Regions from separate parts of the Pantoea sp. App145 genome, predicted to be linked through region 2. Evidence: predicted binding sites of a transcription regulator. Region 2 holds the regulator's gene; each other region holds the start of a gene.
What was found. Region 2 encodes PurR, which represses purine synthesis genes. Its sites were predicted from a motif close to CANGCAAACGTTTGCNTG; they were not measured.

Region 1 (7,509 bases), 290 kb from region 2:
AGAAACGTCCTTCATCATCGAAACCGACGTCGTAACGCACATAAAAGGGATGACGCTTGCCGGTGATACGCATGTCATCACGTCGGGCGAGACGCATTTTCGCTGCCCGCCGGGTCTGGCGCGCGGCAATCGCGCACAGGCAGGCCACCCCTGCTGCCTGCGTTTCTTTACCGCCAAATCCCCCACCCATGCGGCGCATATCGATGGTGACATTGTTCATGCTGATCCCCATCACTTCTGCCACCAGCTTCTGCACTTCGGTGGGGTTTTGTGTGGAGGAGAACACCTGTAAATTGGCATCCTCACCGGGGATCACCAGTGCCGTCTGGGTTTCGAGATAAAAATGTTCCTGGCCACCGATATGAAAACTGCCCTGAATACGGTGTGGCGCGCGCGCCAATGCAGCATCGGCGTCACCGCGCTGATGGACATGAGGTTGCTGAACAAAATATCCCTGCTCCAGCGCCTCGCACACATCCAGAATCGCCGGTAACGGTTCATATTCGACGATAGCCGCCGCCACTCCGGCGCGTGCCGCTTCCGGGGACTCGGCGGCGACGGCAATCACCACCTGACCGAGGTACTCGACTTTATCCTGCGCCAGCAGCGGATCACCGGGTTCCAGCGGACCAACATCGTTGATCCCCGGCACATCACGCCAGGTCAAAACACTGACCACGCCTGGCACTGCGTAGCAGGGCAGCACATCGAGCCGGGTGATACGTGCATGGGCATGCGGGCTGAGTAACGGGCACAGATGCAGCAAACCGGGCAGTTCCGGTTTATCGTCGATATATATTGCTTCGCCGGAAACGTATTTATCGGCGCTCTCGTGCTTACGGCTGCGACCGACGCCCGTCTGGATCCCGGCGTCAAACTGCGTCTTTAACAGGGTTTCATTCAATTGCGGGCGGTTATGAGACATAGCGCGTTACCTCGGCAATGGTCAGTTCACCACTGGCCTGCGCGTAGTAGCGCCGCAACAGATTACGCGCTACTTGCAGGCGATAAGCCGCGCTGGCGCGGAAGTCGCTCAGTGGCTGAAAATCATGGCTCAGGGCAGCGCAGGCAGTTTCAATGGTGGCCAGATTAAAAGGCGCACCGGCGAGCGTAGCCTCAGCATGTAATGCACGTTTGGGTGTGGCTGCCATGCCACCAAAGGCCATACGCACACGCTGCACCGTACCGTTTTCCAGTTGGATATTGATGGCGGCAAAGATGGCGGAAATATCGTCATCCAGGCGTTTTGACACTTTCCAGGCAACAAAATCAGGTGACACTGTCACACGGGGGATGATGATGGCGCGGATAAACTCGCCCGGTTGTAACACCGTCTGGCGATAACCGGTGAAAAACTGTTCAAGCTCCACTTCACGACAATGCCCCCCCTGCTGTAATTCCAGCCGGGCGCTAAGCGCCAGCAGCATTGGCGCGGCATCGCCAATCGGTGAGGCATTACCGATATTGCCACCGAGCGTCCCCTGATTGCGGATTTGCAGTGAAGCGAAACGCTCCAGCATGGCACTGAATGCCGGAATGCGCGACGCCAAAAACTGATAACAATGATGCAGTGATGCCCCCGCGCCGAGACGCCAGCTTTCATCATCCTCAAGACAGGTCTTCAGCTCCGCTACCTGCTCCAGCGCGATTAACAGCGGGATACGCTGATACTGCTGGGTGATTTGTAAGCTGAGATCGGTGCCACCCGCCAGCAAACGCGCTTGCGGATGCTGCTGATACAACGCCGCCAGTTGCTCCACCGTTTTAGGGACAAAACACCGGCTACCATTGGCGTCCAGCACCTGCACTTCATTGCTGACCAACGCCTGTAAGCGCTGCACCAGACTGGCCTCGCTCTGGCTGAAGTTATCACTGGCTGGCTGTGCGCAGGCCTGCTGCGCCGCATCCATTATCGGACGGTAACCGGTGCAACGGCACAGATTCCCCGCCAGAGCCTGCTCTGCCTGATGCCGATCCCAGCCGTTACTGTTTTTCTGTAAGGTAAATAACGACATGACAAATCCCGGCGTGCAGTAGCCGCATTGTGAGCCGTGACAATCAACCATCGCCTGCTGCACCGGGTGCAGATCGTTCCCCTGGCGCAGGTCTTCCACGGTGATCAACTGTTTTCCCTGCAAGCTGCTGACCAGCGTCAGGCAGCTGTTTACCGTTTCATAGTGCATACGACCATCCACTACCTTGCCCAGCGTCACGGTACAGGCACCACAGTCGCCTGAGGCGCAGCCTTCTTTGGTGCCACGTCGTTGCTGGTGATTACGCAGATAATTCAGCACGGTGAGATTGGGATCGAGGGCATGCTCGGTCACCAGACGGTTATTAAGCAGAAACTGAATCATGCAGCTTTCACCCCGCTGTCACGTTGCCAGACGGGCTGACCATTAACCCAGGTCTGGGCGATGTTGCGATCGTCACCCAGCGTCATCAGCACAAACAGTTTTTCCCAGATATCTTTGCTGTTGGCATAGCGCAGTTGCTGTAAAGCTGATACTGCCGGGTCAAGTACCACGAAATCCGCCTCTTTACCGGGATTGAAATTGCCGATGGCATGATCAAGATCGAGCGCATGCGCCCCACCCAGCGTTGCGTGGTAGAAGGCTTCACAGGCGCTGAGTTTGTAGCGTTGCAGCTGGCCAACTTTATAGGCTTCGCCCAGCGTCTGGAGCAGATTGAAGGTGGTACCAGCACCGACATCAGTGCCAATCCCCATACGCACCCCCTGTTGCCAGCAGCGTTTGATGTTAAATAATCCGCTGCCGAGAAACAGGTTGGAGGTTGGACAAAAGGCTATCGACGAATCGGTGTCGTGCAGGCACTGCCATTCATGGTCTTCCAGATGCAGGCAGTGGGCAAACACGCTGCGTTTCCCGGTGAGCTGGTGCTGGTGATAGACATCAAGATAGCCTTCGTGCTCCGGGAATAACTCTTTCACCCAGGCAATTTCCTGCGGATTTTCGCTCAGGTGGGTATGCAGCCAGGTATCGGGAAATTCCGCACGCAGCTGGCTCACTTTTTCCAGCAACTGAGGCGATGATGTAGGGGCAAAACGCGGTGTCAGCGCATAACTTAACCGCCCGCGATTGTGCCAGCGCTTAATCAGGTCACGGGTTTGCAGGTAGCTGGCTTGCGGCGTTTCCGTCAGATAAGCCGGCGCGTTGCGATCCATCATCACTTTTCCAGCGATCAGGCGCATATTGAGTTGCTCCGCAGCGCTAAATAAGGCATCGACCGATTGTGGATGCACCGTTCCGAACACCAGCGCGGTAGTGGTGCCATTCGCCAGCAGCTGGTGTAGAAAAAATGCCGACATCTGCGCGGCGTGGTCGGGGCAGTGATATTGGCTTTCTACCGGAAAGGTGTATTGATTCAGCCATTCCAGCAACTGCTCACCAAATGCGCCGATCATCTCGGTCTGTGGATAATGGATATGGGTGTCGATAAAACCCGGCACGATCAGTTTGCCACGCAGGTCGGTCAGGTTGGCGAGATTGATATGTGTCTGCGCAGTTTCCCAACTTTCCAGGCTGACGACTTTGCCGTCGCGCAGTGTCAGTACCCCATCTTCGAGGTAACGAGCCTGATCGGCTATGGTGTCAGGCTGACTAGCCAGGGCGGTAAAGTCAAAAAAGCTGGCCCGCAGTGTGGTTTCGGATGCAAAAGGCATAAAATGTTCCTTAATTGAGAAAGCACCCGGCTTTCTCTTTGTTATGGCAGGTGACGGCCTTTTATGCAGATTGCAAACAACATGCCAACGCAGATTTGTTATTTTTATTCTAATTTACAATGAGTTGCGTTTATTTTCGTGTTTTTGTGTTGCGAACCCCAGGCAACCGAATGCGCAACCGGTTGCCTGGGGTCGCAATCGGTTGCGATTTAACAACTGGCCTTTTTGGTGCGATTGGTGTGAGAGTGACGTGTGTCATCGTGGTGCAGGCCTGCGCCATCATTGTGCATGATAAATTCAGTCACCACTCTTCATGGGCAGAAAATCAGGGTTAATGCTAAGGTGTGGTCTGGAACCTGAAATTGTTTAAGGAACAGTGAGATGATTATTTTTGTTACCGGCGCGACCGCCGGTTTTGGTCAAAGTATCACCCGCCGCTTCATTGCTACCGGTCATAAAGTGATCGCCAGCGGACGCCGCGCTGAACGCCTGCAGGCACTGAAAGACGAGCAGGGCGACAATCTGTATACCGTTCAGCTGGACGTGCGTAACCGCGCGGCCATCGAGGAGGCTATCGCCGCCCTGCCTGCCGAATGGCGCAATATTGATGTGCTGGTTAACAATGCCGGTCTGGCGTTAGGCGTAGAGCCAGCACACAAGGCCAATATTGAAGACTGGGAAAATATGATCGACACCAATAACAAAGGTTTGGTGTATATGACGCGCGCGTTGCTGCCAGCCATGGTGGAACGCAACGTCGGTCATATTATCAATATCGGCTCAATTGCCGGTAGCTGGCCGTACTTAGGGGGCAACGTTTATGGTGCGACCAAAGCCTTCGTGCGTCAGTTCAGCCTGAATCTGCGTACCGATTTGCACGGCACCGCGCTGCGTGTGACGGATATCGAACCAGGTCTGGTAGGCGGTACCGAGTTTTCCAATGTCCGTTTTAAAGGCGACGATGGCAAAGCGGATAAAGTGTATGAAGGCACCACCGCACTGACAGCCGAAGATGTCACCGAAGCGGTGTATTGGGTCGCGACGCTGCCGAAGCACGTCAATATCAATACGCTGGAGATGATGCCGGTGACACAAACACTGGCCGGTCTGAAGGTTCATAAAGAATAAATCGTAGCGGCGCGATTTATCGCGCCGCTACGCTTCACTACCCCAGCCAGCCACAATAATCAGCATGCCACTTAAGGCTATCAGGCCCCCTGCCCAGTCCCACGGGCTGAGTTTTACCCCATCAACCACCCGCAGCCAAATCAGCGCCGTCATCACATACACACCACCGTAGGCGGCATAGACGCGCCCACTCGCCGCCGGGTGTAACGTCAGCAACCAGACAAATAGCATCAGGCTGGCCGCGGCCGGTAGCAGCAGCCATGCCGTCGCCCCCTTCTTCAGCCACAGCCACGGCAGAAAGCAGCCAACAATTTCCGCGATGGCAGTGAAAAAGAACAACAGTGCGGTTTTAACCAGCATAAAAAGTCTCTCAGAAGTCTCAACAAATGCCTCACCGCTGGTGAGTAAAGAAGCAGCGATGATATACTAGCGACCATTGTTGTTACAGCCACCATCGCGGCTGTGCTGGCGTTAACTGAAGGAAAAGATGATGAAAAAACTGTTTCCCGCACTACTGGCTGCGGTGCTGACCTCCAGCGTACTGCTGGCTGCCCCTATGGCTTCCGCGCAGACGGATAAGCTGATCATTGAAAACGGCAACAGCGCTGCCAGCAATGAGGCGGCACGTCAGAGTAAAGAACAATGGAATGACACCCGCAACCTGCGCAACAAGGTCAACACCCGCGTCGAAAAAGAGTTCGATAAAGCTGACAAAGCGTTTGATACCCGCGACTCCTGTGAAAAAAGCTATAACGTCAACGCCTACTGGGAACCTAATACCCTGCGCTGTCTGGATCGTCGCACCGGTCGCCCGGTCGCCCCATAAGCCGCTGATGCTGCTATAGTCATCAAGGGAATAAAAACCAAAGGAGTGTGTGATGAATAAACGTGTAGCCGTTGTATTGTTGTCCCTGCTGGCATTGCCGATGCTGGCACAGGCCTCCTGTGAAAGCGTAAAAGCAGATATCAGCAAAAAAATCATCAGTAACGGCGTAGCCGAGTCAGATTTCACCCTGGATATCGTCGCGAACGATCAGGCCGACCAGGCCGGTGGCCAGGTTGTGGGCCATTGCGAAAACGACAGTCAGAAAATTGTCTACAAAAAGCTGAACCACGACGCTGACAGCAACGAACCCAATGCTGCGGGCAGCTCACAGGATTCATCTTCACAGTAAACATACCCTGTAGCGGCGCGGCTTTTCACGCCGCTACTCATTCTCCGGTCGCTGATGCGGCATCAACCACGCAATCCACAGTGTCAGGCTGGCAATCAGCAGCGCCACCACAAACACCCATTGCAACGAACTGGCGATCTGGGCTATCCACTCCTGCAATGTTCCGTGTGGCAATGCCTGGCGGCTATCATGCGACATGATTTTTTGCATCGGATCGCTAGCCTGCGGCAGCCGTAGCATCAGGTTATAATTCAGCACCGCCCCCATCAGCGCCGTCCCAATCGCCGAACCCAGCATCCTGCTAAACATAATCGACGCGGTACAGATACCGCGAATCTCGTAATGCGCATGGTTTTGTACCGAAACCAGGAAGGTGGTGCTGGTCATCCCCATGCCCGTGCCGATGACAAAAGCGGTGAGTCCAGCCTGCAAAATGCTGCTGTCGGCGCGCAACAGCAGCAATAACGCACTACCGGCAATTAACAATAGCGCTCCCAACTGGGCGGTAAAGCGGTAAGAGGTCATCAGCATCAGACGCCCACTCAGGGTGCTGGCGAGTGGCCAGCCAATCGACATCATCGCCAGCGCACTGCCCGCCTGTAACGGTGTGCCACCGGTAATGCCCTGAATCCAGGTGGGCAGGAAAGCGCTGATCCCCATCATCGCTGCCCCGATAATCAGATTGCCCGCATTGCCCGCCACAATTAACCGGCTGCGCCAGATGGCCAGCGGGAACAGGGGTGCCGCCGCGCGTTGCTCATGACGTTTGAGGAAAAACGCGGCGATAAACGCCATCAGCACGAAAAACAGCAACCAGTAGCCAAGCACTTCTGCCTGCAACAGGGCGATCAGTAACGCGCTGACGCTTAGCATTAGCCAGGCGCAGCCGGTGATGTTCAATGCACAAGATTGTTGTTGTTCACGTGCGGGAAGGAATCGCGCCAGCAGCAGCATGGAAATCAACCCAATCGGCACGTTGACCCAGAAAATCACCGCCCAACTGAAGTGCTGCACCAGCCAGGCGCCGCTCAGCGGGCCGAGTATTGCCGCCACTCCCCAGACGCTGGAGAGCCAGCCCTGCACATTGGCGCGTTCGCGCGGCGAGTAGATGTCCGCGACGATGGTGGTGGTTAGCGGCATGATGGCTCCCGCCCCCAGCCCCTGAAAAGCACGGAACAGAATCAGCCATGTCATGCTGTGGGCAAAACCACACAGCACCGAACCGATCAGGAACAGCGAAACGCCAACAAAAAATAGCGTTTTTCGGCCCCACATATCTGCCAGCCGCCCGTAAAGCGGCACCGTCACCGCCTGGGTGAGCAGATAAATGGAGAAAACCCAGCCAAACTGCGAGAAGCCGCCCAGATCGGCAATGATGGTGGGCATCGCCGTCGCCACAATGGTGACCTCAATTGCCGCCATAAACATAGCCAGCATGCAGGCTACGAGGATCCAGTGGCGGTTTCCCGTTTGTATTTCTGCGCTCTCAGTCATTTTTTTACCTTCCTTTGTCTCAAGGCTAGA
Region 2 (7,509 bases):
ACTGGTCTGCCGATCGCATCGGTATTCGCATTTCACCGATTGGTGCTTTCCAGAATCTGGAAAATGGCGCGGATGAAGAAGCCGCCGCACTGTGGTACATCTCGGAATTAGGCAAACGTAAACTGGCTTATCTGCACCTGTCAGAGCCAGACTGGGCGGGTGGTCAGCCTTATAGCGACGCTTTCCGTGAGAAAGTACGCGCGTTGTTCCCTGGGGTGATCATCGGTGCGGGAGCCTACACCGTTGAAAAAGCGGATAACCTGATTCAGCGTGGCCTGATTGATGCCGTGGCGTTTGGTCGTGATTTTATCGCCAACCCGGATCTGGTGGCTCGCCTGCAACAGGATGCGCCGCTGAATCCGCAGCGTCCGGAAACCTTCTACGGTGGCGGTGCCGAAGGTTATACCGATTACCCGACGTTATAAGAAAGTTTGATTGCCGCACCGGATGTGCGGCAATGCTGTTTCTTCAGAGCGTTAACTCGCTATACTTAGCCTTTGTGCTTGTTAAAAGAGGATGTTATGCGTTTACTTCACACCATGTTACGCGTTGGCGATTTGCAGCGTTCCATCGATTTTTACACACGTGTGCTGGGCATGCGCCTGCTGCGTCAGAGCGAAAACACCGAATATAAGTACACCCTGGCTTTTGTTGGCTATACCGAAGAAAGCGAAGGTGCCGTGATTGAGCTGACCTATAACTGGGGCGTCGAGAGCTATGATCTCGGCAACGCCTACGGACACATTGCACTGGGCGTCGATGATGTTGCGGCCACCTGTGACCGCATCCGCAATGTCGGTGGTAAAGTGACCCGTGAAGCTGGCCCGGTTAAAGGCGGCACCACGGTGATTGCGTTTGTCGAAGATCCGGATGGCTACAAAATCGAACTGATCGAAAACAAACACGCCGGACACGGCATCGGCAACTAAGCCTGCCTGCCAGCCTGGGTATTTACGGGCTGGCGCTCCTCTCTCCTGCTGCACCCTCCCGCAATTTTTGCCATAATGCGCGCTGCCCCATTTATTGCTATGAGATCCTGATGTCTGAATCGAACGACTTAAACGCTCTCCATCAACGCTTTCGCGGTTTTTATCCCGTGGTGATCGACGTCGAAACGGCCGGTTTTAATGCCAAAACCGATGCCCTGCTGGAAATTGCCGCCACCACACTCAAAATGGATGAAGACGGCTGGTTGCATCGCGACGAAACGCTGCATTTTCACGTTGAACCCTTTGAAGGTGCGGTTCTTAACCCGGATGCACTGGCGTTTACCGGGATTGATCCCAGCAACCCGCTCCGTGGCGCGGTGAGCGAATATGAAGCGCTGCATGCAATTTTTAAGATGGTGCGTAAAGGCACAAAGGACAGTCACTGCAATCGCGCGATTATCGTGGCGCATAACGCCACCTTTGATCATGGCTTTCTTATGGCGGCAGCCGAACGTGTCGGTCTGAAGCGCAACCCATTCCATCCCTTTGCCACTTTTGATACCGCAGCGTTAAGCGGCCTGGTGCTAGGTCAGACGGTGCTGGCAAAAGCCTGTAAAGCGGCAGGTATGGATTTCGATAGTACCCAGGCGCATTCTGCCTTGTATGACACTGAACAAACCGCGACGCTGTTTTGCGAACTGGTCAATCGCTGGAAGCGCCTTGGCGGCTGGCCGGTCGCATTCAGTGACGATGTGTCGGAAGACGACGCAGAATGACCAAAAGAAAGGCCGACGATGCGTCGGCCTTTGCAATTATTCTGCTTCTTTATACTTCTCAGCAGTTTCTTTAATCAGCGGTTGCAGCTCACCACGCTGGAACATCTCAACGATGATGTCGCAACCACCGACCAGCTCGCCATCGACCCACAGCTGCGGGAACGTTGGCCAGTTGGCATATTTCGGCAATTCAGCACGGATATCCGGGTTTTGCAGGATATCAACATACGCGAAGCGCTCACCACAGGCAGACAGAGCCTGCACCGCCTGCGCAGAGAAACCGCAGCTTGGCAGTTTCGGCGAACCTTTCATATACAGCAGGATCGGGTTTTCTGCGATCTGGCGCTGAATTTTTTCAACAGTACTCATTTTTGCCTTCCTTAATTCCTCACTTCGTGTTTGTTTATTGTAGCGACTTCACCCCCGCACTGAAAACGGGATTTTGCTTCTCAGCGACCTTAATCGCCATGTTTGTTAAGTTCCAGCGCAACAAATAACATTTTCATATCATTAGCAAGCATGAACCGATTAATAATTGGCAATAATTATGCTGCGTTAACCGGCTGAAATCGCTCATTTTTGCCCCAGATACCATCTGGTAACAGATTAATCGAAAAATGCCTTACCTTTTGGAAAAAAAGTGGATTAGAATCAATTCCGGCGCTGATCATTGATCAGATTTTTCTAACTTGCCGCAGGCTGTTTTATCGCAGACTGCTTAACCTGTAACCGGACTATGCGTTTACTTATTACGCTTTTTATGCTGGCTTTCGCCCAACTGTTTTTTAATGTGGCTTCTGCGTCACCGCATGCGCCCATCAATGCCAGTTTGCATAATGCAGAGAAAAAAAGTGCACGCGAAGATGAGCGCCGTAAACGACGCCCGGTCAAGACCAGCACCAAAAAATCACGCCTTACCAGCAGTGTTCATAAGTTAAGACTGAAGAAACCCACCAAAACCGAAACTGCGCTGCACAAAACTACCCGCAGAAAAACCCTGCTGAAGTCGCCGATCAAAAAATATGGTCATCAGCGCGTGGCGAAAGTCACATCTGAGCAGGATGACGCCAGCGACCTCACCACCATCAGGATGAGCAAATCACACCGGCAGCGCTATCAAAAGGCGCGTGAAACGGCGATGAACAAATTAATGGGTCAGATCGGTAAACCCTACCAGTGGGGTGGTACTTCACCACATACCGGTTTCGATTGCAGTGGTCTGGTGTGGTATGCCTATAAAGACCTGGTGAAATACAAATTCCCACGCACCGCTAACGAAATGTATCACCTGCGTGATGCGGCACCGATTAAACGCGATATGCTGGAGAAAGGAGATTTGGTGTTCTTCCGCATTAACCATCGCGGTACCGCTGACCATGTGGGTGTTTACCTTGGCAACGGCAAGTTTATTCAGTCACCGCGTACCGGTAAAGATATTCAGATTAGCGCATTAGGTGAAGATTACTGGCAGAAGCATTATGTCGGTGCACGCCGCATGATGACGCCAAAAACCATTCGCTAAGCGGTCACCGCGCAATAAAAAGCCGGACACTGAAATTTCAGGTCCGGCTTTTTTATTAATGAAGGATCGCGGTGAAGCTGAACACGATGATCATTAACAGCGCGCCAACGGTAGTACCCAGCGCGAGTTTCAGGTCTGTACTCATCACAACTCCTTAGTCACATTAATTGAAGGGTTAATGTAATTTTCGCACAGCCCCCGGCAAAAATCTCGTGTTATCCGCGTCAGCTTGCTAGAATCGCCGCCTTTCGTTGCGCAACAGATTTTGCGCACGCTGTGTTTGTGGCCTGTTAAAGTGATTTAGACTCAGAGTTAACGCCTTTTTCTTCGCCATTTGCCCCAAAAATTGGGGCGCAAAACCATTAGCAGACGCAAACGTTTAACAATATACTTATCAGTAAGTTGCGATAAGCCCGGGAGTACCATTTTCATGGCAACAATTAAAGATGTGGCGAAACGCGCCGGTGTCTCCACCACCACGGTTTCGCATGTCATCAACAAGACGCGTTTTGTCGCGGAAGAGACGCGTAACGCCGTATGGGAAGCGATCAAAGAACTGCACTACTCGCCCAGCGCCGTGGCGCGTAGCCTGAAGGTCAACCACACCAAAACACTGGGATTGCTCGCCACCTCCAGCGAAGCCCCCTATTTCGCGGAAATCATCGAAGCGGTAGAAAACCACTGTTTCGACCGCGGCTACACGCTGATTCTCGGCAATGCGCATAACGATCTGCAAAAGCAGCGTGCTTATCTCTCGATGATGGCGCAAAAGCGCGTCGACGGTTTATTGGTGATGTGTTCCGAATATCCGGACGACCTGCTCACCATGCTGGAAGAGAACCGCAATATTCCGATGGTGGTGATGGACTGGGGCGAGTCTCGCGGTGATTTCACCGATACCGTGCAGGATAACGCCTTCCAGGGCGGCTATCTTGCGGGACGTTACCTGATTGAACGTGGACATCGCGACATTGGTGCCATCCCCGGCCAGATGGAGCGCAACACTGGCGGCGGTCGTCATGCTGGTTTTATGCAGGCACTGCATGAAGCCGGTATTACCGTTCGTCCGGAATGGATTGTGCAGGGCGACTTCGAACCAGAATCCGGTTATCAGGCGATGCAGCAGATCCTCAACCAGAAACAACGTCCGACGGCGGTGTTTTGTGGCGGCGATATCATGGCGATGGGCGCGATTTGTGCCGCCGATGAAATGGGGCTGCGTGTGCCACAGGATATTTCGGTGATTGGCTATGACAACGTGCGCAACGCCCGGTATTTCACCCCAGCGCTGACGACCGTTCATCAGCCGAAAGCGCAGCTGGGAGAAAAAGCACTGGAAATGCTGCTCGATCGCATCACCAGTAAACGCGAAGAGCCGCAGACCATCGAAGTGCAGCCAACATTGATTGAACGCCGCTCAGTCGCTGACGGCCCGTTCCGCGATTATCGTCGCTAAGCTATCGTTTCGCTCAACCACTCATGGTTGAGCGTTTCAGCATCGCCCAGATAATCCAGCAGCCAGCTTAATGCCGGTGAAGCGCGTTGTTCCGACCAGCTGACGCAGCAGGGACTCTCCGGGAAAGGCGCAGGCAGCGTCAGTTCGGTTAACTCGCCACTATCCAGCAGTCGCCGGGCTAAATGGCCCGGCACCATGCCCACGCACAAACCTGCCCGCAGGCAATCCATCCCGGTTTCCCACTCCGGTACCACCAGACGCCGCTGGTTATCCAGCGTCCAGGTCATACGCCGCGGCAGCGCCCGCGACGTATCCTCCAGCACCAGCGAAGGCCACGTCCGTAAGGTTTCTTCATCCAGCTGGGTACTTTTTGTCAGGGGATGCCCGGGACTGACCACGCAACGCCAGTTCAGCGCGCCCATATCCTGGAAGGCGAAACGCCCACCGACCGGAATGGCTTGGGTGGCCCCAATCGCCACATCGACCCGTCCATCAGCCAGCGCATCCCAGACCCCGTTGAACACTTCATAGCTGATAATCAGCTCCATATCCGGGAAGTGACGGTAGAAATCCTTTACCAGTTGCCGGGTACGCTGCGGTTTAACGATACAGTCAACCGCGATACTCAACTGACCACGCCAGCCGTTAGCCAGTTGCTGGCACTGGCGTCGGGTTGCCAGCATTTTTTTGATAACACTCCGGCCTTCACGCACGAAATGCTCACCCGCTGCCGTCAATACCACCTCCCGGTGCTGCCTTTCAAACAAAGGCACGGCCAGCCAGGTTTCCAGCTGGCGTACCGTATAGCTGATGGCAGAGGGCACGCGATGCAACTCCTGCGCCGCTGCGCTAAAACTGCCGCTGCGAGCCACCGCATCCACCACTTCAAGCGCGTATTCAGACCACATGATTTTGCCTGCAAAATTTTTGATAGCACTTCGCAAATATTAGCGTTTCACAAAGACTGCCGCACCCTTTTACACTCCCCGGCGTTCAATTTGTCTAATGAGAATCACCATGTTGTCATCAAAAGGATTTTTGCCTTACCTTGCTTTGCTAAGCATGCTCGGCTTTCTTGCTACGGATATGTACCTGCCGGCCTTCGGTGCCATGCAGCAGGATTTTGCCACTGCCCCTGGCACCATCAGCGCCAGCCTGAGCCTGTTCCTCGGTGGCTTTGCCTGTGCGCAGGTCTTCTGGGGTCCGTTGTCTGACCGCTTTGGTCGCAAACCCATTCTGCTGGCCGGATTAGTGATCTTCGCGCTGGGCTGTCTCGGCATGTTGTGGGTAACCGATGTGCGACTGATGCTGGCACTGCGTTTTGTCCAGGCGCTGGGTGTATGCGCGGCGGCTGTCAGCTGGCAGGCGCTGGTGGTTGATCGCTATCCACAGGCGCAGGCGAACAAAGTTTTCGCCACCATTATGCCGCTGGTGGCGTTGTCACCGGCGCTGGCCCCGTTGCTGGGAGCCTGGCTGATGGGCCATTTCCACTGGCGTAGCATTTTCCTGCTGCTGACGCTGGTCACGCTGGTGTTGCTGGTCGGTACCCTGCAACTGGCGAATCCTACCCGCACTCAGGCGGCACGCGCACCACAGCCCGGATGGTTGACGTTACTGGCTTCAAAGGTCTACAGCGGCAATGTGCTGATTTATTCTGCCTGCTCCGCCAGCTTTTTCGCCTGGCTGACCGGCTCGCCTTTTATCCTTGCTGATGCCGGGCTTTCACCCGCCGATATTGGTCTGAGTTATGTACCGCAGACCATCGCCTTCCTCGTAGGTGGCTTTGGTTGCCGTGCCCTGTTGAATCGGTTCCAGGGCAAACAACTGCTGCCATGGTTGCTGGTGATTTACAGCCTGAGCATCGTCGGTCTGTTTGCTGTTGCCCAGCTTGCAGCACCTGCGCTCTGGGCGCTGCTGCTGCCGTTCTGCGGCATGGCACTGGCCAATGGTGCGATCTATCCGATCGTGGTCGCCAGCGCACTGCTGCCCTTCCCTCAGGCCACCGGTAAAGCGGCATCCTTACAAAATCTGCTGCAACTGGGATTGTGCTTTATCGCCAGCCTGCTGGTTTCCGCTGGCTTACAACAGGCATTGCACAGTACCAGCCTGGTCATGCTCGCTACTGTGGCGCTTGCCTGGGCTGGTTTCGGCTGGCAGCGTGCCGCTGTGGCAAGCGCACAAAGTGATGTTGCTCACAACTCCCGTCCCTGCGAAGATAATCGCTAACGCAACGGCCTTAGTTAGCAAACTAACGATAAGTCGTTGAATATTGACCCACGGAAGCATATACTGCGTGGGTCAGCATTTCTGTAACAAATCAATAACATAATTGTATTAATATTTAGCGACTCTGTCGCTGGGATGGTGTCTGCACGATGTTCTCCCCGGTGTTGTGCCAGACATTTCTATTCAGATTCATACCTCTGTAAAACGTCGGATATCTGGCGCACGGATTTTCCGTGAGTTCTCTCACAAGCCTGGAGAAATTGACTATTCTTTTCTCAGGTTGAAATCGGAAAGGTGATGGAGAAGCTATGAGTTCATCGTGTATAGAAGAAGTGAGCCTTGAAGAAAACCACTGGTTTCGTATCGCCCATGAATTACTGGAACGGGCCGATATTGCCATAAATGGTACTCGCCCCTGGGATATTCAGGTTAAGCATCCGGATTTTTTTAAACGGGTCCTGCAGGAAGGATCGCTGGGCCTCGGTGAAAGTTACATGGACGGCTGGTGGGAATGTGAAAACCTCGACATGTTCTTTCATCGCGTACTGAAACACCATCTGGATCAGCAATTACCGCATCATTTTAAAGACACACTGCGAA
Region 3 (7,509 bases), 1.3 Mb from region 2:
CCGGTAACACCCCGGTGAGTGAAGGCGGGTTATTTGCCGGATTACGTGCGCTTTCCGCCAATATCGCTATTGAAATGCCGGAAGCGGCAGCGGGCAGCGCCCATTATCGCATTCTGTTTCTCAGTGCGCTGATTCTGCTGATATTTACCTTAATCATTAACACGGTGGCGGAAGTGATCCGTCAGCGCCTGCGACAGCGCTACAGCCAGCATGAGGGACAGGGATGAAGGCAATGCGCCAAAATGATCGCTGGCGTTGGCTGACTGCCGGTGCTGTGGCCGTATGTTTACTGGCTTTTACCCTGCTGATTGGCTTACTGGCGTGGCAGGGGATGCGTGCCTTCTGGCCGCAGCCGGTCGATCAATATCTGTTCCAGCCACCTGAGGGCGATCCGGTGATGGTGCTGGGGGAAACCCTGCAACGACAGCGGCATGACAGCGGCTGGCGTTATTGGGTGAAAACCGGTAATCGTGATTTTTCCCCTCCTGATTTTCGCGTGATTGACAGCCAGAGCCGGGCGAAAACCCGCAGGCCTGCGGATGTGATAGTGCTGCAACGTCGCAGCGGCGGGAATGCCTACGGCTGGTTTATTGAGCTGCGTGAAGATAATGAAGTGCTGACGGCGCGCGACCGTGATGCGTTGCTGCACCAGCGTTTGCAACAGATCCACGGGCAGCTGCGGCAGGCCAGCCATATTCGCCGTATCGAAATGGCGCGCCTCAATGCCCAGCTGGAAAATCTGCAACGGCAGGCTGAGAGGCAACAGCAGAATGGGGAGTTTAGCGCGCAGCGTCAGTCTGAATACGACGCCAACAGCGCCGCTTTGCAACGGAACTTCGCTGCGCTGGGCAGCCAGCTGGCGCAGTTGCAAAGCGCCAGCCACCGTGATGTGCTGGTGTTGCGCGATGTGCAGGGGCAGGACCATCTGATCCCGCTGGCGCAAATTGTCGCGACCTGGTATCCGAATAACATGAGCCTCGGCCAGAAAATGCAGCACTTTCTCAGCCAGTTATGGCAATTTGTCAGCGATAACCCGGCGGCAGGCGAGAGCGAAAGCGGCGCCTTTCCGGCGATTTTTGGTACGGTGCTGATGGTGTTGCTGATGTCGGTTATCGTCATGCCACTCGGTGTGGTGGCGGCGGTCTGGCTGCATGAATACGCCGGGCGCAACGCGCTGACCCGGCTGGTGCGGATTGCGGTGGTGAATCTGGCGGGGGTTCCCTCGATTGTTTATGGCGTGTTTGGTCTGGGCTTTTTTGTCTGGCTGATTGGCGGCACCATTGACCAGATATTTTACGCGCGCGCCTTGCCCAACCCGACATTTGGTACCCCCGGTCTGCTGTGGGCGGCGTTGACGCTGGCGCTGCTGACGCTGCCGGTGGTGATCGTCGCCACGGAAGAAGGTCTGTCCCGTATCCCGGATAGCCTGCGACAAGGTTCGCTGGCGTTGGGGGCGACGCAGGCCGAAACCCTGTGGCGCGTGGTACTGCCGATGGCGGTTCCGGCGATGCTGACGGGGTTGATTCTGGCGGTGGCGCGTGCTGCCGGGGAAACTGCCCCGCTGATGCTGGTCGGGGTGGTGAAGATGGTACCGGAACTGCCAGTAGACGCAGTGTTTCCTTATCTGCACCTTGACCGCAAATTTATGCACCTCGGTTTTCAGATTTACGATCTGGCCTTCCAGAGCCCGAATATCGACGCTGATCGCCCCCTGGTTTACGCCACCGCTCTGTTGCTGGTGGTGATCATCCTGTCGCTCAATTTGCTGGCGATGGCGTTGCGCCACCGTCTGCGTGAGCGTTACCGGCTTATGACGCATTAAAAGGTTTTACACATGACGCCCGATTACGACATCGCTCTTGAGGTTAATCAGCTTTCGCTATGGTATGGCGAACGCCAGGCGCTGAACAACATTGCCCTGCAACTGCCGAAGAATCGCATCACGGCGCTGATTGGCCCCTCCGGCTGCGGCAAATCGACGCTGTTGCGCTGCTTTAATCGCATGAATGATGTGATTGATCGCTGCCGGGTGGAAGGTGAGATCCTGTTGGGGCAGCATGCCATTATGCAACCGGAACAGGATCTGGCTGCGCTGCGGCGGCGTGTTGGCATGGTGTTTCAGCGCCCGAATCCGTTCCCTAAATCAATTTATGAAAACGTGGTTTATGGTCTGCGCTTGCAGGGCGTGCGCGATCGTCGGGTGCTGAATGAAGCCTGCGAAAATGCGCTGCGTGCGGCGGCGCTGTGGGGTGAGGTGAAGGATCAATTGGGGCAAAGTGCCTTAACCCTCTCCACCGGACAGCAGCAGCGGCTGGTGATTGCGCGCGCCATTGCCATCGAACCGGAAGTCCTGTTGCTGGACGAGCCGACCTCGGCGCTGGACCCGATCTCTACACTGGTGATTGAAGAGTTGATGAGCACGCTGAAGCAGCATTTCACGCTGGTGCTGGTGACGCACAATATGCAGCAGGCAGCGCGCGTGTCGGATTACACCGCGTTTATGCACCATGGCCAGCTGGTGGAGTTTGATGAAACTGACCGCATCTTCACCACGCCGAAAACACGGCGCACCGAAGATTACATTACGGGACGGTTTGGGTAAGGGAAAACCTAAAATATTGCGCGATAAATCGCGCCGCTACAAAAGGTTGCGAATACTGTAGCGGCGCGATTTATCGCGCGAAGTCGTATTGGGTACGGGATCAATCGTGGGCATAACCCTGTGGCGGCAACGGTTGGCCATCCAGCCAGGCGGCACCCTCGCGCATCTGCAAGCGTCCATCGACAAACCAGCTGATCACCAGCGGATAAATCGCATGCTCCTGATGCTGCACGCGGGCGGTGACTTCATCTTCCGTATCATCCGCAAACACCGGTACGCGCGCCTGCAAAATAATCGGCCCGCCATCCAGCTCATCCGTGACGAAATGCACTGAGGTGCCGTGTTCCTCGTCGCCATTCTCCAGCGCCTGACGATGAGTGTGCAGGCCGGGATACTTCGGCAGCAGGGAGGGATGGATGTTGACCAGACGATCGTGGTAATGCGCAACAAACGCCTGGCTGAGAATACGCATGTAGCCCGCCAGCACCACCAGATCCGGAGCGTAAGCATCAATCTCCTGCATCAGCTGGCGATCGAAGGCGTCACGGTCGGCAAATTCACTGGCGGCCAGCGTATGGGTCGCGACACCCGCTTCCTGCGCGCGCGTTAAACCCATGGCCGAGGCTTTATTACTGAAAACGGCAGCCACGCTGCCGTTAATCCGCCCGCTTGCGCAGGCGTCGAGGATGGACTGAAGATTGCTCCCGTTACCGGAAATCAGTACAACCAGTTTCTTCATGGGTTGATGACCACACGCTCTTCGGCAGCAGAAGCTTTGATCACACCGATTTTCCATGCCTGCTCGCCTGCGTCGGTCATCAGCTGAATCGCTTTGTCGGCTTCTGCCGCGCTCAGCGCAATCACCATACCCACGCCGCAGTTAAAGGTGCGGTACATTTCATGACGGCTAACGTTACCTGCCTGCTGCAGCCAGCCGAACACCGCTGGCCACTGCCAGCTGCTCTCTTCCAGCACCGCCTGGGTGTTGTCCGGCAGTACGCGCGGAATGTTTTCCCAGAAGCCGCCACCGGTGAGGTGCGCAATCGCGTGCACATCAACCTGTTCGATCAGGCTGAGGATGTTTTTCACGTAGATACGGGTCGGGGCCAGCAGATGATCGGCCAGCGATTTACCTTCCAGCTGTTTGCTTTCCGGATCGGTCTGGCTCACCTGGAGGATTTTACGCACCAGCGAATAACCGTTGGAGTGCGGACCGCTGGAACCCAGCGCAATCAGTACATCGCCATCCTGCACTTTCGAGCCGTCGATGATTTCTGATTTTTCCACCACGCCAACGCAGAAACCGGCCACGTCGTAATCTTCGCCATGGTACATGCCTGGCATTTCAGCGGTTTCACCGCCGACCAGCGCACAACCCGATTGCAGACAACCTTCTGCGATACCGGTGATGACCGATGAAGCGGTATCTACATCCAGCTTGCCGGTTGCATAGTAGTCGAGGAAGAACAGCGGCTCAGCGCCTTGTACCACCAGGTCATTCACGCACATCGCCACCAGATCGATACCGATGCTGTCATGGCGCTTCAGATCCATCGCCAGACGCAGCTTGGTGCCGACGCCGTCGGTGCCGGAAACCAGCACTGGCTCGCGGTATTTCTGCGGCAGCGCACAAAGCGCGCCAAAGCCACCCAGTCCACCCATCACTTCCGGGCGGCGGGTCTTTTTCACTACGCCTTTGATACGGTCAACCAGAGCGTTACCAGCGTCAATATCTACACCGGCGTCTTTGTAGCTGAGAGAGGTCTTGTCGGTCACTGCGGAATCCCCACGCGAGTTGCGGTTGGTGGTTAAAATAAAGCGGCGTAATTCTACCAGCGCAGGCAAACGTTTGCGAGTCCCATCTCACGCCGCCTTTGCACAGTACCGCTTTTTCGCTAATCCTTAATCCCGGAGGGAGCAGGGCGTTGTCTTGACCAATGACATATGGCGTCGCGGAAAAAAGGCGGTATAATCCGGCGATTTTTTTTCGCTCAACACAATTCCGGGAGAACACTCATGAAGATCGTGGAAGTCAAACACCCGCTGGTCAAACATAAACTGGGCCTGATGCGTGAGCATGATGTCAGCACCAAGCGATTCCGCGAACTGGCCTCGGAAGTGGGTAGCCTGTTGACCTATGAAGCCACTGCCGACCTGGCAACCGAACGCGTTACCATCGAAGGCTGGAATGGCCCGGTAGAAATCGAACAAATCAAAGGCAAAAAAATTACCGTGGTGCCAATTCTGCGCGCCGGTCTGGGCATGATGGAAGGGGTGCTGGAGCACGTACCAAGCGCGCGTATCAGCGTGGTGGGTGTCTATCGTGATGAAGAAACCCTCGAGCCGGTGCCGTACTTCCAGAAACTGGTTTCCAACATTGAAGAACGCATGGCGCTGGTGGTTGACCCGATGCTGGCGACCGGTGGATCAATGATCGCCACCATCGACCTGCTGAAAAAAGCCGGTTGTAACAGCATCAAGGTGCTGGTGCTGGTAGCGGCACCGGAAGGGATTGCCGCGCTGGAAAAAGCGCACCCGGATGTGGAACTGTACACCGCGTCTATTGATAAAGGCCTGAACGAGAAGGGCTACATTATTCCTGGTCTCGGCGATGCCGGTGACAAGATTTTCGGAACCAAATAAATAAAGCAGCCGGCCAGAGAGTCGGCTTTTTTTTGGCAAAAAAGCACCACACAACTCAAGGGGATAACTGAATGACTCGTCGCGCCATCGGCGTTAACGAACGACCGCCGCTACTCAAAACCATTCCACTCAGCCTGCAACATCTGTTTGCTATGTTTGGTGCAACGGTGCTGGTGCCGATTTTGTTCCACATCAACCCGGCCACGGTGTTGCTGTTTAACGGTGTCGGTACGCTGTTGTACCTGTTTATCTGTAAAGGCAAAATTCCGGCCTATCTCGGCTCCAGCTTTGCTTTTATTTCACCGGTGTTGCTGCTGCTGCCGCTGGGCTATGAAGTGGCGCTGGGGGGCTTTATCCTCTGCGGCTTCCTGTTCTGTGTGGTGGCGCTGATAGTGAAAAAAGCCGGTACCGGCTGGTTGGACGTGATGTTCCCACCAGCAGCGATGGGCGCAATTGTTGCGGTTATCGGCCTGGAACTGGCAGGCGTGGCGGCCAATATGGCCGGACTGCTGCCCGCTGAGGGTACCTCACCGGATGGCACCACCGTGTTTATCTCGATGGTCACGCTCGGCGTTACCGTTTTCGGTTCGGTACTGTTCCGGGGGTTCTTCGCCATCATCCCGATTCTGATTGGCGTGCTGGTGGGCTACGCGCTCTCTTCATTTATGGGGATCGTCAACTGGTCTTCGGTGGTGAATGCGTCCTGGTTCGCGTTGCCAACCTTCTACACGCCACGCTTCGAGTGGGCAGCGATGCTGACCATTCTGCCTGCGGCGCTGGTGGTGATTGCCGAGCACGTTGGTCACCTGGTGGTGACGGCGAATATCGTCAAAAAAGATCTGATCCGCGATCCGGGCCTGCATCGCTCGATGTTTGCTAATGGTCTCTCTACCATGATCTCCGGTTTCTTCGGTTCGACGCCTAACACTACCTACGGTGAAAACATTGGCGTGATGGCGATTACCCGTGTCTACAGTACCTGGGTGATCGGCGGCGCGGCGATCCTGGCGATTCTGCTGTCCTGCGTCGGTAAACTGGCGGCGGCGATTCAGGCGATCCCGGTGCCGGTGATGGGCGGTGTCTCTTTGCTGCTGTACGGGGTGATCGGTGCCTCCGGTATCCGTGTGTTGATTGAATCCAAAGTGGATTACAACAAAGCACAGAACCTGATCCTTACCTCGGTGATCCTGATCATCGGTGTCAGTGGCGCGAAAGTCCATATCGGTGCTGCCGAGCTGAAAGGTATGGCGCTGGCGACCATCGTCGGTGTGGCCCTCAGCCTGATCTTCCGCGTAATCAGCCTGTTACGCCCGGAAGAAGTGGTACTGGACGCTGAAGAACAACGCGAATCCTAAGCGTCTTTGCCGGGCAGGGAAGCCCGGTTCATCTCTGGCAAGGATCATGATAAACTTGCCCGGTTTTCTGCCCGTTCATACCCTGAGGTGCTTCTGAACACGCCGGCACAGCTTTCACTGCCACTTTACTTACCTGATGACGAAACCTTTGCCAGCTTCTGGCCAGGGGAAAATCCGTCCCTCCTCGCTGCGCTTCAAGGCGCGCTGGTGCAGCAACACGGCAGCTATCTCTATTTCTGGTCACGCGAAGGCGGTGGGCGCAGCCATCTGCTGCATGCGGCCTGCGCGGAAATGTCGGCGCGTGGTGAGGCGGTGGGCTACGTCCCGCTGGATAAACGTACCTGGTTTGTTCCCGATGTGCTGGAAGGCATGGAGCATCTGGCGTTGGTGTGTATCGACAATATTGAATGTATCGCCGGGGATGCCGAATGGGAAATGGCGATCTTTGATCTCTACAACCGCATTCTGGAAATCGGTAAAACCCGTCTGTTGATCACCGGCGATCGTCCGCCGCGTCAGCTTAACCTCGGATTGCCGGACCTGGCGTCCCGTCTCGACTGGGGCCAAATCTACCGCTTACAGCCGCTGTCGGATGACGACAAATTGCAGGCGATGCAGTTGCGTGCCGGGATCCGCGGATTTGAATTGCCGGAGGACGTCGGGCGCTTCCTGCTGAAACGCCTCGACCGTGAAATGCGTACCCTGTTCGATACACTCGACAGACTGGATCGTGCCTCGATCAGCGCACAACGCAAACTCACCATTCCCTTTGTTAAAGAAGCGCTGGGGCTTTAAACAATCTCCAGCACCGCTTCCGGCGGGCGACCGAGACGCGCCTGCTCACCGTTAATCACAATCGGCCTTTCAATCAATTTCGGGTTTGCTGCCAGCGCCTGTAGCAGCTGATCT

Region 1: a site for PurR is predicted at 3,854-3,871, ahead of guaD (guanine deaminase). Genes of this name have one in related genera too.
Region 3: a site for PurR is predicted at 4,441-4,458, ahead of purM (phosphoribosylformylglycinamidine cyclo-ligase). Genes of this name have one in related genera too.

The regions. Positions count from the first base shown of each region.
Region 1 covers NZ_CP133290.1:686,384-693,892, reverse strand. Annotated here, with positions in the region: gene xdhB (xanthine dehydrogenase molybdopterin binding subunit) at 1-925, opposite strand, end outside; gene xdhA (xanthine dehydrogenase small subunit) at 915-2,357, opposite strand; gene guaD (guanine deaminase) at 2,354-3,682, opposite strand; gene ydfG (bifunctional NADP-dependent 3-hydroxy acid dehydrogenase/3-hydroxypropionate dehydrogenase YdfG) at 4,064-4,810, shown strand; gene RCF31_RS03100 (YnfA family protein) at 4,838-5,167, opposite strand; gene RCF31_RS03095 (DUF1283 family protein) at 5,301-5,636, shown strand; gene RCF31_RS03090 (DUF1161 domain-containing protein) at 5,689-5,985, shown strand; gene RCF31_RS03085 (MDR family MFS transporter) at 6,019-7,479, opposite strand.
Region 2 covers NZ_CP133290.1:977,341-984,849, forward strand. Annotated here, with positions in the region: gene RCF31_RS04340 (alkene reductase) at 1-425, shown strand, start outside; gene gloA (lactoylglutathione lyase) at 522-929, shown strand; gene rnt (ribonuclease T) at 1,040-1,705, shown strand; gene RCF31_RS04355 (Grx4 family monothiol glutaredoxin) at 1,742-2,074, opposite strand; gene RCF31_RS04360 (C40 family peptidase) at 2,442-3,227, shown strand; gene RCF31_RS04365 (YnhF family membrane protein) at 3,283-3,372, opposite strand; gene purR (HTH-type transcriptional repressor PurR) at 3,658-4,683, shown strand; gene punR (DNA-binding transcriptional activator PunR) at 4,680-5,591, opposite strand; gene punC (purine nucleoside transporter PunC) at 5,701-6,909, shown strand; gene cfa (cyclopropane fatty acyl phospholipid synthase) at 7,218-7,509, shown strand, end outside.
Region 3 covers NZ_CP133290.1:4,015,226-4,022,734, forward strand. Annotated here, with positions in the region: gene RCF31_RS18545 (ABC transporter permease subunit) at 1-227, shown strand, start outside; gene pstA (phosphate ABC transporter permease PstA) at 224-1,822, shown strand; gene pstB (phosphate ABC transporter ATP-binding protein PstB) at 1,835-2,602, shown strand; gene purN (phosphoribosylglycinamide formyltransferase) at 2,703-3,341, opposite strand; gene purM (phosphoribosylformylglycinamidine cyclo-ligase) at 3,338-4,378, opposite strand; gene upp (uracil phosphoribosyltransferase) at 4,619-5,245, shown strand; gene uraA (uracil permease) at 5,317-6,600, shown strand; gene hda (DnaA inactivator Hda) at 6,688-7,395, shown strand; gene arsC (arsenate reductase (glutaredoxin)) at 7,392-7,509, opposite strand, start outside.